Regions from separate parts of the Enterobacter sp. SCRI0065 genome, predicted to be linked through region 2. Evidence: predicted binding sites of a transcription regulator. Region 2 holds the regulator's gene; each other region holds the start of a gene.
What was found. The regulator CRP, encoded in region 2, controls carbon source genes, mostly activating them, when cyclic AMP is high. The targets are predictions, from matches to a motif close to ATGTGANNNNNNTCACAT.
Positions count from the first base shown of each region.

Region 1: a site for CRP is predicted at 2,282-2,299, ahead of hpt (hypoxanthine phosphoribosyltransferase). Genes of this name have one in related genera too.
Region 3: a site for CRP is predicted at 1,833-1,850, ahead of AC6EMZ_RS19315 (YjcB family protein). Genes of this name have one in related genera too.

Region 1 covers NZ_JCBAJB010000004.1:375,239-379,528, forward strand. Annotated here, with positions in the region: gene AC6EMZ_RS14250 (glucose/quinate/shikimate family membrane-bound PQQ-dependent dehydrogenase) at 1-2,220, opposite strand, end outside; gene hpt (hypoxanthine phosphoribosyltransferase) at 2,428-2,964, shown strand; gene can (carbonate dehydratase) at 2,998-3,660, opposite strand; gene AC6EMZ_RS14265 (ABC transporter ATP-binding protein) at 3,768-4,290, shown strand, end outside.
Region 2 covers NZ_JCBAJB010000006.1:199,420-203,709, reverse strand. Annotated here, with positions in the region: gene AC6EMZ_RS16860 (hydrolase) at 1-30, shown strand, start outside; gene AC6EMZ_RS16855 (YheU family protein) at 27-245, shown strand; gene AC6EMZ_RS16850 (phosphoribulokinase) at 276-1,145, shown strand; gene AC6EMZ_RS16845 (OsmC family protein) at 1,192-1,596, opposite strand; gene crp (cAMP-activated global transcriptional regulator CRP) at 1,905-2,537, shown strand; gene AC6EMZ_RS16835 (YccS/YhfK family putative transporter) at 2,596-4,290, shown strand, end outside.
Region 3 covers NZ_JCBAJB010000009.1:31,652-35,941, reverse strand. Annotated here, with positions in the region: gene AC6EMZ_RS19320 (sensor domain-containing diguanylate cyclase) at 8-1,411, opposite strand; gene AC6EMZ_RS19315 (YjcB family protein) at 1,910-2,191, shown strand; gene AC6EMZ_RS19310 (M16 family metallopeptidase) at 2,279-3,772, opposite strand; gene AC6EMZ_RS19305 (dicarboxylate/amino acid:cation symporter) at 3,999-4,290, opposite strand, start outside.

The sequences.
Region 1 (4,290 bases), on a different contig from region 2:
GTTGCTCATGTTGTACGCGCGCAGGTAGTTATCTGCGGTTGCCGCGATGAACAGCACATTACCAGCGGTGGAAATTGGGCCACCGAGCATCGGCATACCCATATTGAACGGCACCGGTACAGGCATCGGGAACGGCATGCTGTCCTGTGGCGTACCAATACGTTTCTTCCAGACAACCTGATTGGTTTTCAGATCCAGCGCGGAGATATAACCCCAGGCAGGCTGTTTACACGGCAGGCCAAACGGAGAGAGGAACGGGTTCAGCGTCACGCCAAACGGAACGCCGTATTGCGGCTGGATACCGGCTTCGGTACCGCTGCCTTTCGCATCTTTCGGCTGCTCCATTGGGTTACCAGGACCGCGAGGGATAAGCTTAGAGACAAACGGCAGCGCCATCGGGTTAGCAATCGCGACCTGACGGTTCGGATCAACGGAAATCCCGCCCCATTCGAACATCCCCAGGTTACCCGGGAACACCAGCGTGCCTTGCTCGGACGGCGGCGTGAAGATGCCTTCATAGCGCAACTGATGGAACATTACGCGGCACACCAACTGATCGAACATGGTGGCGCCCCACATGTCCGCACCGGTCAGATCTTTCTTCGGACGGAAGCTGAGGTCAGAGAACGGCTGCGTTTTGGAAACGTAGTCGCCTTTGGCCGCGCCTTGCGGAACCGGTTTTTCCGGTGCAGGCACCACCAACTCGCCGTTACGGCGGTCCAGCACGAAGATGTTACCGGTTTTCGCCGGAGCATAAATCACCGGCACGGTTTTGCCGTTAACGGTGATGTCCGCCAGCGTCGGCTGAGACGGCATGTCCATATCCCACAGGTCGTGGTGAACCGTCTGATAGCTCCACGCCAGTTTGCCGGTCGTCGCGTTCAGCGCCACGATAGCGCTGGCATAACGTTCCTGTTCCGGCGTGCGGTTACCGCCCCAGATGTCCGGTGTGGTCACGCCCATCGGCAGATACACCAGGTCCAGCTTCGCGTCATACGCCGCCGGTGCCCAGGAGTTTGGCGAGTTAAAGGTGAAGGTGTGTTCATCCGATGGGATCGCGTTTGGATCTTTCGCGCCCGGATCGAAGGCCCACAGCAGTTTGCCCGTATTCACGTCAAAACCACGAATAACGCCTGAGGTTTCGCGAGTGGAGAAGTTATCCGTGACCGAACCGGCAATCACGATAGTGGTATCGGTGATAATCGGCGGTGAGGTTGGCTCATACAGACCCGGAGTGGTGTTCGGCATGTTGGTCTGTAGATTCAGAATACCTTTGTTGGCAAAGGTTTCGCACAGCTTGCCGGTTTCGGCGTTGATCGCAAACAGACGACCATCGTTCACCGGCAGCATGATGCGACGCGGGCAATCCGCAATCACTTCCGGGCTGGCATTATCCGCGCGGGCTTCGTGATAAGACACGCCGCGACAAGTAATGTGCTGGAACGACGGATTGGAATTCAGCTGTGGATCGAAGTGCCATTTTTCTTTACCGGTGGCAGCATCGAGTGCGAACAGACGCTGGTGCGCCGTACACAGGTAAAGCATGTCGCCCACTTTGATGGGGGTCACTTCGTTGGTGAGTTCGCCCGGATCGTTGGGTTGCTTCAGATCGCCAGTGCGGAACACCCAGGCTTCTTTCAGATTTTTGACGTTATCCGCGTTGATTTGCTTCAGCGGAGAATAACGTTGACCTTCCTGGTTACGTCCATAGGCAGGCCAGTCGCCGTCGGCAACCTGAGAGATTGCTGCCGCAGGGGTAGATTCGGCGCTCAGTGTGCCTTTTACTTCCTGCGGATCGTTAAATCCAGCCCAGGTCAGGATGCCACCCGTGATGAGCAGAGCAACGACCAGCGCGGAAACGGCACCACGGGAAGGAATGAACAGGCGACGCCAGACGAATGGCAGAATCAGCCAGACACCAAAGAAGACCAGAATGTCACTGCGCGGTGTCAGCGCCCAGAAGTCAAAGCCGACTTCCCAGACTCCCCAGATCATCGTTGCGAGGAGCAATGCGGCGTAAAGCCACAGTGCAGAGCGTTTACCACGCAACAGCAGAACGGTTACACCAATCATAACCAGGCCCGCTATTGGGTAGTACCAGGAGCCGCCTAATGCGACCAGCCAGATGCCACCGGCTAACAGATAGAGTGCGCAGAAAGCTGCGAACGCCGCTGTTAATGTCACCAGTAGACGTGACCGTTGAGTTTTTGTTTCAGCCATAGAAAATGTACTCTTCAGTTTTGTTAATTATTTGTCAGCAATATATTATAGGTATTAACAAGTGTGATCGGAATCACAAAATTTGCTTTTAACAACACATGCGTTTTCGGCATGCATTTGCTGGTATACTTCTTCACTTGCGAATCAATGCCGGACGCAGGTTGTATCGGGTTGATAGATTGGTTTTAAAATCATACGGTTAGTAATATGAAACATACTGTTGAAGTGATGATCCCGGAAGACGAGATCAAAGCGCGTATCGCCGAATTGGGTCGTCAAATCACCGAACGTTATAAAGACAGCGGCAGCGAAATGGTGCTGGTGGGTCTGTTACGCGGCTCGTTCATGTTCATGGCGGATCTGTGCCGTCAGGTGCAGGTTTCCCACGAGGTCGATTTTATGACCGCTTCAAGCTACGGCAGCGGCATGTCGACGACGCGTGACGTGAAAATCCTAAAAGACCTGGATGAAGATATTCGCGGCAAAGATGTGTTGATCGTCGAGGACATTATCGACTCCGGTAACACGCTGTCTAAAGTGCGCGAAATCCTGAGCCTGCGCGGACCAAAATCGCTGGCGATTTGTACGCTGCTGGATAAACCATCCCGCCGTGAAGTCGACGTGCCGGTTGAATTTATCGGTTTCTCGATCCCGGATGAGTTCGTGGTGGGTTACGGCATTGACTATGCCCAGCGTTATCGTCATCTGCCGTACGTTGGCAAAGTGGTATTGCTCGACGAGTAGGTAAATCGCCGGGGTTAACCCGGCTTTTAACGGTTATTTGTGATTGGCGTGATTTTTGGTCAGGTTAGAAACGCCCTGACGATAGCGCTGTTCCAGCGTCTCGCGATTTGTTGCCGTCACTTCCAGATTTCGCAGTAATCCGTCGGAAATACCGTAGGCCCAACCGTGAATCGAGACTTTCTGCCCGCGCTTCCAGGCTGAACGCATAATGGTGGAGTGCCCCAGGTTGTACACCTGTTCCATCACGTTGAGCTCACACAGAGTATCAAGTCGACGCTCCTGCGGCATTTCGCCCAGCAGTGAGCTATGTTTGAACCAGATATCGCGAATGTGCAGCAGCCAGTTATCGATCAAACCCAGTTCTGGATTTTCGACAGCAGCCTGTACGCCACCGCAGCCGTAGTGGCCGCAAATAATGATATGTTCAACTTCGAGTACATCGACCGCGTACTGGACGACGGACAGACAGTTGAGATCGGTGTGAATCACCAGGTTGGCAACGTTACGGTGAACGAACAATTCGCCAGGTTCAAGACCGGTCAGGCGTTCAGCCGGGACGCGGCTGTCGGAACATCCAATCCATAGAAAGCGTGGGTTCTGCGCTTGCGCCAGTTTTTCGAAAAACCCCGGATCCTCTTCTACCAGCATTTTTGACCATAGTGCATTGTTGCTGATGAGTGTATCTATGTCATTCATAGAGGTTAACGACCTGTAACCGAGTAATTGCGTTGCGCTAATATAGGGTAACTCGACTTTTATTGAAACCACACAACGTGTGTCAGAACTATAGGTAAGTTTAATTCATGACAATTGCACTGGAGCTTGAGCAGCTTAAAAAAGTCTATTCCGGCGGCGTTCAGGCGTTGCGCGGGATCGACCTGAAAGTAGAAGCGGGGGATTTTTACGCCCTGCTGGGGCCAAACGGCGCAGGTAAATCTACCACCATTGGCATTATCAGTTCACTGGTTAATAAAACGTCCGGCAAGGTGGCGGTGTTTGGTTACGATCTCGAAAAAGACGTTGTAAATGCCAAGCGCCAGCTCGGGCTGGTGCCGCAGGAGTTTAACTTCAACCCGTTTGAGACCGTTCAGCAAATCGTGGTGAACCAGGCGGGCTATTATGGCGTCGAGCGTAAAGATGCCATGGAGCGTAGCGAAAAATACCTGAAACAGCTCGATCTGTGGGAAAAACGTGATGAACGTGCGCGGATGCTGTCTGGCGGCATGAAGCGCCGTTTGATGATCGCCCGTGCGCTGATGCATGAACCCAAACTGCTGATTCTTGATGAGCCTACCGCGGGCGTCGATATTGAACTACGCCGCTCAA
Region 2 (4,290 bases):
TTAACCCCCTTTCTGGAAAAAATACGATGATGATTCCCTGGCAGGATCTGGCTCCCGAAACGCTGGATAGCCTGATCGAAAGCTTTGTATTACGCGAAGGCACAGATTATGGTGAACATGAACGTTCGCTTGAACAAAAGGTCGCCGATGTGAAACGGCAGCTACAAAACGGCGAGGTGTTGCTGGTGTGGTCTGAACTGCACGAAACGGTCAACATCATGCCCCGCAATCAGTTTCGCGGTTGATTGCTTCATCTTTCCAGTCAGGGAGTTGCTATGTCCGCCAGACATCCGGTTATTGCCGTTACGGGATCGAGTGGTGCGGGAACCACCACCACCAGCCTCGCTTTTCGTAAGATTTTCGCTCAGCTCAATTTACGGGCGGCAGAAGTCGAAGGCGACAGCTTTCATCGTTTTACCCGCCCTGAAATGGACATGGCCATTCGCAAGGCCCGCGATTTAGGCAAGCACATCAGTTATTTTGGCCCCGATGCCAACGACTTTGGTCTGCTGGAACAAACCTTCGCGGAATATGGGTTAACCGGAACAGGGCAGTCACGCAAATATCTGCACACCTACGATGAAGCCGTGCCGTGGAATCAGGTTCCTGGCACGTTTACGCCGTGGCAGCCGCTGCCGGAACCGACCGACGTGCTGTTCTATGAAGGGCTACACGGCGGCGTGGTGACGCCCCATCAGGACGTAGCGCGGCACGTGGATTTGCTGGTCGGCGTGGTGCCAATTGTGAATCTCGAGTGGATCCAAAAGCTCACGCGCGACACCAGCGAGCGCGGCCATTCCCGCGAGGCGGTGATGGATTCGGTCGTGCGTTCTATGGAAGATTACATCAACTTTCTGACCCCACAGTTCTCGCGCACGCATATCAACTTCCAGCGCGTTCCAACGGTTGATACCTCCAACCCGTTTGCGGCCAAAACGATTCCGTCACTGGACGAGAGCTTTGTGGTGATTCATTTCCGCAATCTGGAAGATATCGATTACCCGTGGCTGCTGGCGATGCTGCAAGGCTCGTTTATTTCACACATTAATACGCTGGTGGTACCTGGCGGGAAGATGGGTCTGGCGATGGAGTTAATCATGATGCCGCTGGTACAGCGACTGATGGAAGGCAAGCAGATCGCATAACGTTTTATGCCCGGCGGCGCTGTGGACAGCGCCACCGGGCGTATTTTTACGCCTCGATCACTTCATACGAATGCGTAATCTTCACCGCTTTTTCCAGCATCAGTGCTACGGAGCAGTATTTTTCCGCAGACAAATCCACCGCACGTGACACCGCTGCATCTTTTAGCTCTTTACCAGTCACAATGAAATGCAAATTAATATGCGTAAACAGACGCGGCGCTTCTTCGCGGCGCTCTGATGTCAACTTAACTTCACAGTCAGTCACCGCAAGACGGCCTTTTTGTAAAATAGACACCACGTCGATCGCGCTGCATCCGCCAGCGGCCATTAACACCACTTCCATCGGGCTAGGGGCTTTATCACCGGAGTTACCGTCCATCAAAATTTGGTGTCCTGAAGCGGATTCGCCGAGGAACGTTAAACCTTCAACCCATTTCACGCGCGCTTGCATTTTATTCACTCCGAAGTTGCATTTTTTCGTACAGATTAGGTGTGCGTGACAATTCTCTCATTGGAAGGCGACCTGCATCATGCTGAAGCGAGACACCAGGAGACACGCGGCAAAAGCTATGCTAAAACAGTCTCGATGCTACAGTAATACATTGACGTTACACATGTATGCAGAGGACATCAAACTTTACTGGCTGCAAATATTTGTGACAGCCAAATCCCAGGTACGGGTAAGAATTCGATTGCAACCCCAGAGTCAGGATGCAACTTATGACTCTGGTGACAGCTTATAACAGAGGATAACAGCGCATGGTGCTTGGCAAACCGCAAACAGACCCGACACTCGAATGGTTCTTGTCTCATTGCCATATTCATAAGTACCCATCGAAGAGCACGCTGATTCACCAGGGTGAAAAAGCGGAAACGTTATATTACATCGTGAAAGGCTCAGTGGCCGTGCTGATTAAAGATGAAGAAGGGAAAGAGATGATCCTTTCTTATCTGAATCAGGGCGATTTCATCGGTGAGCTGGGCCTGTTTGAAGAAGGCCAGGAACGTAGCGCTTGGGTACGTGCAAAATCGGCCTGTGAAGTGGCTGAGATCTCTTACAAGAAATTCCGTCAGCTCATCCAGGTCAATCCGGACATTCTGATGCGTCTTTCTGCGCAGATGGCTAACCGCCTACAGGTCACGTCTGAGAAAGTGGGTAACCTCGCCTTCCTGGATGTAACGGGCCGCATCGCCCAGACTCTGCTCAACCTGGCGAAACAGCCAGACGCCATGACCCACCCGGACGGTATGCAAATTAAAATTACCCGTCAGGAGATTGGTCAGATCGTCGGTTGTTCTCGTGAAACCGTTGGCCGTATTCTGAAGATGCTTGAAGATCAGAACCTGATCTCCGCTCACGGCAAAACCATCGTGGTTTACGGAACCCGTTAACCCCGGTTAAAACGGCGTGCCATCGCAAGATGTCACGCCGTTTTTGTCTCTCTCACCCATGTGGCGCAGACTGATTTATCACCCAGAAGTTAACTACGCACTACGACAAACGTTGGTGTTATGTCTTCCCGTGGCTGTCGGTTTACTTCTCGGCCACCTGCAACACGGTCTGCTTTTCTCGCTTGTTCCTGCCTGCTGCAATATCGCGGGTCTGGATACTCCGCATAAACGTTTTTTCAAACGTCTGATTATCGGTGGCTGCCTGTTTGCAGGATGTAGCCTTGCCGTTCAGCTTTTACTGGCTCGTGATATTCCGCTGCCACTGATTTTGACGGTGCTGGCCATGACGTTAGGCGTCACGGCAGAGATCAGCTCTCTGCATGCCCGATTACTGCCTGCATCACTGATTGCCGCCATTTTTACGCTTAGCCTCGCCGGAAATATGCCGGTGTGGGAGCCGCTTTTAATTTACGCCCTCGGCACGCTCTGGTACGGGCTGTTCAACTGGTTTTGGTTCTGGATGTGGCGGGAACAGCCCCTGCGGGAGTCGCTGAGCTTGCTCTACCGACAGCTCGCTGACTATTGCGAAGCAAAATACACCCTGCTGACACAACATACCGATCCGGAAAAAGCGTTGCCGCCACTGCTGGCTCGTCAACAAAAAGTAGTCGATTTGATTAGCCAGTGTTACCAACAGCTTCACATGCTCGCGGCCAATAAAAACCACGAATACAAACGGCTGCTACGAACTTTTCAGGTTGGGCTGGATTTGCAGGAGCATATCTCCGTTAGTCTGCATCATCCTGAAGAAGTACAAAAGCTGGTGGAGCGTAGCCACGCCGAGGCGGTGATCCGCTGGAATGCCCAGACCGTTGCGGGACGCCTGCGCGTGCTGGCTGACGACATCTTGTACCACCGATATCCCACGCGCTTTACGATGGATAAACAGCTGGGTGCGCTGGAAAAAATTGCCCACCAGCATGCGGATAACCCGGTTGGGCAGTTCTGCGCGTGGCACTTTAGCCGCATCGCACGCGTGCTGCGAACACAGCGTCCGCTCTACCCGCGCGACCTGATGGCCGATAAGCAAAAACGCCTCCCGCTCTTACCCGCGCTGAAAAGCTATCTGTCGTTCAAGTCTTCAGCACTGCGCAACGCGGCACGTATTAGCGTCATGTTAAGTTTCGCCAGCCTGATGGGTGTGGCGTTGCATCTGCCTAAGCCTTACTGGATTTTAATGACCGTGCTGTTCGTCACGCAAAACGGCTACGGTGCAACGCGGGTACGCATCCTTCATCGGGCAGGAGGCACTATCGCCGGGTTAGTCATAGCCGGGGTCACGCTGCACTTTCACGTCCCGGACGGGTACACCCTCGCGGGTATGCTGGTTATCACCCTGGTCAGCTATCTCTTCATCCGCAAAAACTACGGCTGGGCGATGGTGGGGTTTACGGTCACAGCGGTATACACCTTACAGTTGCTCACCCTAAACGGCGAACAGTTCATTGTGGCACGCCTGGTCGATACGCTGATTGGCTGTCTGATCGCCTTTGGCGGCATGGTCTGGCTGTGGCCGCAATGGCAAAGCGGCTTATTACGCCAAAACGCCCACGATGCACTGGAAGCTGACCAGCAGGCTATTCGGTTGATTTTGAGCGCCGATCCGCAGCCTTCACCGCTGGCGTATCAGCGTATGAAGGTGAACCAGGCGCACAACGCCCTGTTTAACTCGCTGAATCAGGCCATGCAGGAG
Region 3 (4,290 bases), on a different contig from region 2:
GAGTGATTTATAAATAATCAACAGAGATAACCGTTTTTCCTCTTCCGCTACGCTTTGCGTCATATAACGCTTTATCCGCCCGCGTAAGCAATGTAGAGGTATCACGCTGGCCGTGGCTGACTTCCACCACGCCCGCACTAAAGGAAAGCATTAGCGTTTTATCCCCCACAAGTAACGGGCGGGTAAACAGCGCTCGACGCAAATTGGTCGACAGCGCCATCGCCGCCTCACCGTCTGCATGTGATAACAGCAGTAAAAATTCTTCGCCGCCAACCCGGCCCAGTGCGGAATTGATGGGGCTTAACTCACGAATACGATCGCAGAAATGAATTAACGCCGTATCTCCCACCTGATGCCCCCACTCATCATTAATCTGCTTGAAGTAATCCAAATCAAACATGAGCACACAAAATTGGCTGTTAGCCTCTTTCCGCTGGTGCTTCTCCAGCGTCGCTTTTAGCTGCTGCAAAATCGCAGAGCGATTGAAGCATCCGGTCAGGTCATCCATGGTGGCTTTCAACGTCAACTGTTGTTCCGCTTTCTTGCGCTCGGTGATATCAAGGCCAATATTCAGAACAGAGCCATCCGGCAACAGAATGTTCGACCACAAAACGGTGAGCTGTGTGCCATCTTTTCGCAGCGGACGCCATTCATACATATCTTTAAGCGGGGATAAATGAATTGAATCACGCACCCGCCGTCGGTCTTCAGGGTCGGGATAAAACAGTGCCAGCGGATCGGCATACTGATTAATTTCCGTCATATTCCAGCCGAACACTTTTTCGCATTCAGCATTCCAGAGTACGCAACGATTGAGTCGATCAAAGGAATTCATCAACACTGGGGCGCGTTCGAACAAGGTTTTGTACTGAGTCACCACGCGTTGCATCTCATGAGCCGTTCGCTCTCGGGAGATCATTTCTGCGAAGTAATCTTTTAGCTTCTCCACCAACACCACGACGATGTTTTTTAGAATCGGCAAGGTCAATAAGCGCTGTGAAAAGGCGAGAAAGAAATAGCCGCCGCAGCGCCCGTCACGGGAAGTGAGCTTACATAAAACACCGCTTTGTAGTTGCTCATAGCTGGGGTGCTGGGGCGCAAATAACGCTCTGCCAACCTTTTCTTTCCAGTAGATGGCGCGCCATGAACGATGATGGCGCTGCATTACGGTACTGGCCAGAAATTCGGTGACGTCGTAAGAATGACAGGCAACCTCCCCGGCACAGATGATGCGCGGCAAACCCGCATCATCATCAACGCTGACCCACGCGAGCGTTGAGCCCAACGAACGGTTGATGGTGTCCAGCATCTCAGACAATGAATTCTGCGATGTCAGTAGCGGCATCAGTTTTGCTAAAGCATGCAAAGCCTGCATGCTGTCATTAACAATTTCGCGGCGTGTTACTTTCATCATTTTTATTCGCAGGCCATTGAATGATAAAAACCGGACGCAACGAATAGCTCAGAACTCGAATAGAAATTAACGGCGAATATTTTCCTGACATCGCATATTTATGTACAAAAAGAGCATGCATGTGTGAAAAATAAATGACAAAGACTAATAAAAAATAATAAATTCAAAGGCCTGAGTTATTAACTGCGCGTATATTTAATTGTCCGTTCAAGCATAATCCATAGTATTAATACTGTAAATATTGTACAGAGAGCCGCTAACGGTATCGATTTCACCTATCCCGATGAATTTTATATAAAGAAACGTTCAAGTCATCTATTAGCCTGCAAAGATATATTCTGCAATCCACATCCTGCGCCTGAAAAAAGGTAGAAAGAGCACATTTCTACGGCAACAAGTCTGGCGAATAAAAGAGCAAATGTGATATAGTTCACAAATATTGTGTAACACGAAACAATGTTTCATTGTTGTTATTTGATTTCGAGGATCGGTTCTATGGCGACCATTACCACCAGCATGGTTCTTTTGCGCTGGCCATTGTTGAGTGCAGTTATGATGTTCTTAGCCAGCACGTTAAATATTCAATTACGCAAGTCTGACTATGCTGGGCTTGCGGTGATCAGCACCCTGCTCGGTGTTGGCGCAGCATGCTGGTTTGCGACGGGTTTGCTGGGTATCACGGTGGGAGATATCGTGACTATCTGGGAAAACGTCAAAGTGGTGATGGTAGAAGCGATGAGCCATACGCCTCCTGACTGGCCGATGGTCATTACCTGATAACCGCTTGCCAGCGACTGTGGCGTTCACGCCCGCTCATTGACGAATAAAACCGGTGGCTTCTGCCACCGGTTTTTTTTATGTCATTTACTGAGCTTGCGGAATATCCGTCGCATCCTGATGTAAATCATCCGTCGCTGGCTGTGCCGCTGCTTGCGATACTGGCGTCATAATACTGTCCCAGGTCGCTTGCAGGTCTTTCATATTGAATTCCGGCTCGCCTTTCGGCTGTAGCAGAACCAACGCCATGTCCTGAGACAGTTGCTGACGTAAATCCTGATTAATCATGTCAACGGTCAAACTGTTCAGGAAATTCTGACGCAACTTCTGGTACTGCTCCGGTGCAATATCCACGACCTGATTTTGTAGCGAGCGAATACGCTGGCTGATCAGCAAGTCAGTGTCGGTACGCGCGTAGGTCGCAAACAGTTTTTGCAGCTCAAGATTTTTCTGCGCAACCAGTGCGTTAAACTCTTCTTCGGCCAGACCGTCTTTACGCACTTTCGCCAGCTCTTTCGCCACAACGCCTAAATTAGCGTTCAGCTTATCGTTGGGTGATTCTACGTTGATGGCACATTGCGCGCGCTGGAACAGCACGCGGCAGTCGAAGCCAATCCCGATGTCTTTAGCGTTGTTTTTGCTCAGCGTTTGCTGAACATGCCAGAACAGCGCTTCACGCGCTAAATCTGCACGCCAGTAGCGCAGCAGCGCGGCAGACTCACGAATGGGCTGCCAGGCGGTATCCCACATTAATGCCAGCCGATCCTGACGCACCGTATCGGTCATGATACTGACCGGTTCAGCGCGCAGCGGAGACAGCGTGGGAACCGGCGCAGGAACTTCGCGCTTACCTTTCAGTTCACCAAACGTTTTACTAATTTGTTCAATGACAGAGCGGCTATCGACGTTACCCACCACGATCAGCGTCAGGGCATCCGGGGTGTACCATTTCTGGTAGAACGATTTGACCTGCTCGATATCAACCGGCTGTTTTAACGGCTCAGCGGGATCGTGGCCCAGAAGCGTTGAGCCTTTAAGGCGATAACGCCACCAGCCATCTTTCGTATCCGTCGGCCAGGTGGCTACCATGTCGCTGTTGCTAAGGGCGTAGTTAACCGTTTCTGGGGTAATGGAGACTTTGCCTGTCGTATCGCCAAGCCAGGTTAATGCTTCTTTTAGCAGATCGTTACGGTTATTCGGCAGGCTCAGATTAAACATGGTGTAGTCGTAGGAGACGACCGCAGGCGGAAGTGGACGTTTAGGGTCGATGCCCTGCTGCCACAATGAACGCACCTGTACTGCTTGCAAACTGCCGCTCTGGGTCAGCGCCAGTCGAGGAATAAAATGACTTAACCCGCTCTGTTGTGTGCTCTCGGTTAACGAACCGGTATTCACAGAAAGGCGGATTTCAATACGATCGCTGGGACGCTGCGGTGTGGCTAAGACTTGCCACTGAAAACCATTTGCCAATGTCCCCTGTTGCCAGGCCGGGTCGGGCTGGAGCGCTTCTGCCTGCACATAACTGGCTGCTGCCATCATCAGCAAACCGCCGGTTAAAAGTCGAATTTTTGTGCCCTGCATGTAAACCCCTGATCAACATTCCTGGTTAAAAAGAGTGTCTTATTGCGTTGAACACTCTGAAGATGACGTTTTAAAACACTTCGATTAGACCGCGTGTACAGCAAAACGTCACGGCAAGAAGTGAAATATACCCGAAAAAAATCTTGTCGAATTATGACAGGTATGAGTAGTTATTATGCGCAGGAGCCCGCCCCCCGACAAGGGTAAGCGGGCATTAGAACGGATTTTAAGAGGATAAATCGTGGGTTTTGCTATCGGACACACGATTATTTAGCGTGTCATCGAGCTTTTTGTGATCCAGCTGTTTCACCCATTTTGCGACCACAACGGTCGCCACGCCATTGCCGACCAGGTTAGTCAACGCACGCGCCTCGGACATAAAGCGGTCAATCCCCAGTATCAGCGCCAGACCCGCCACCGGCAGATGTCCAACCGCAGAAAGCGTAGCCGCCAGCACGATAAAGCCACTTCCCGTGACGCCCGCCGCACCTTTCGATGACAGCAGTAAAACGATCAGC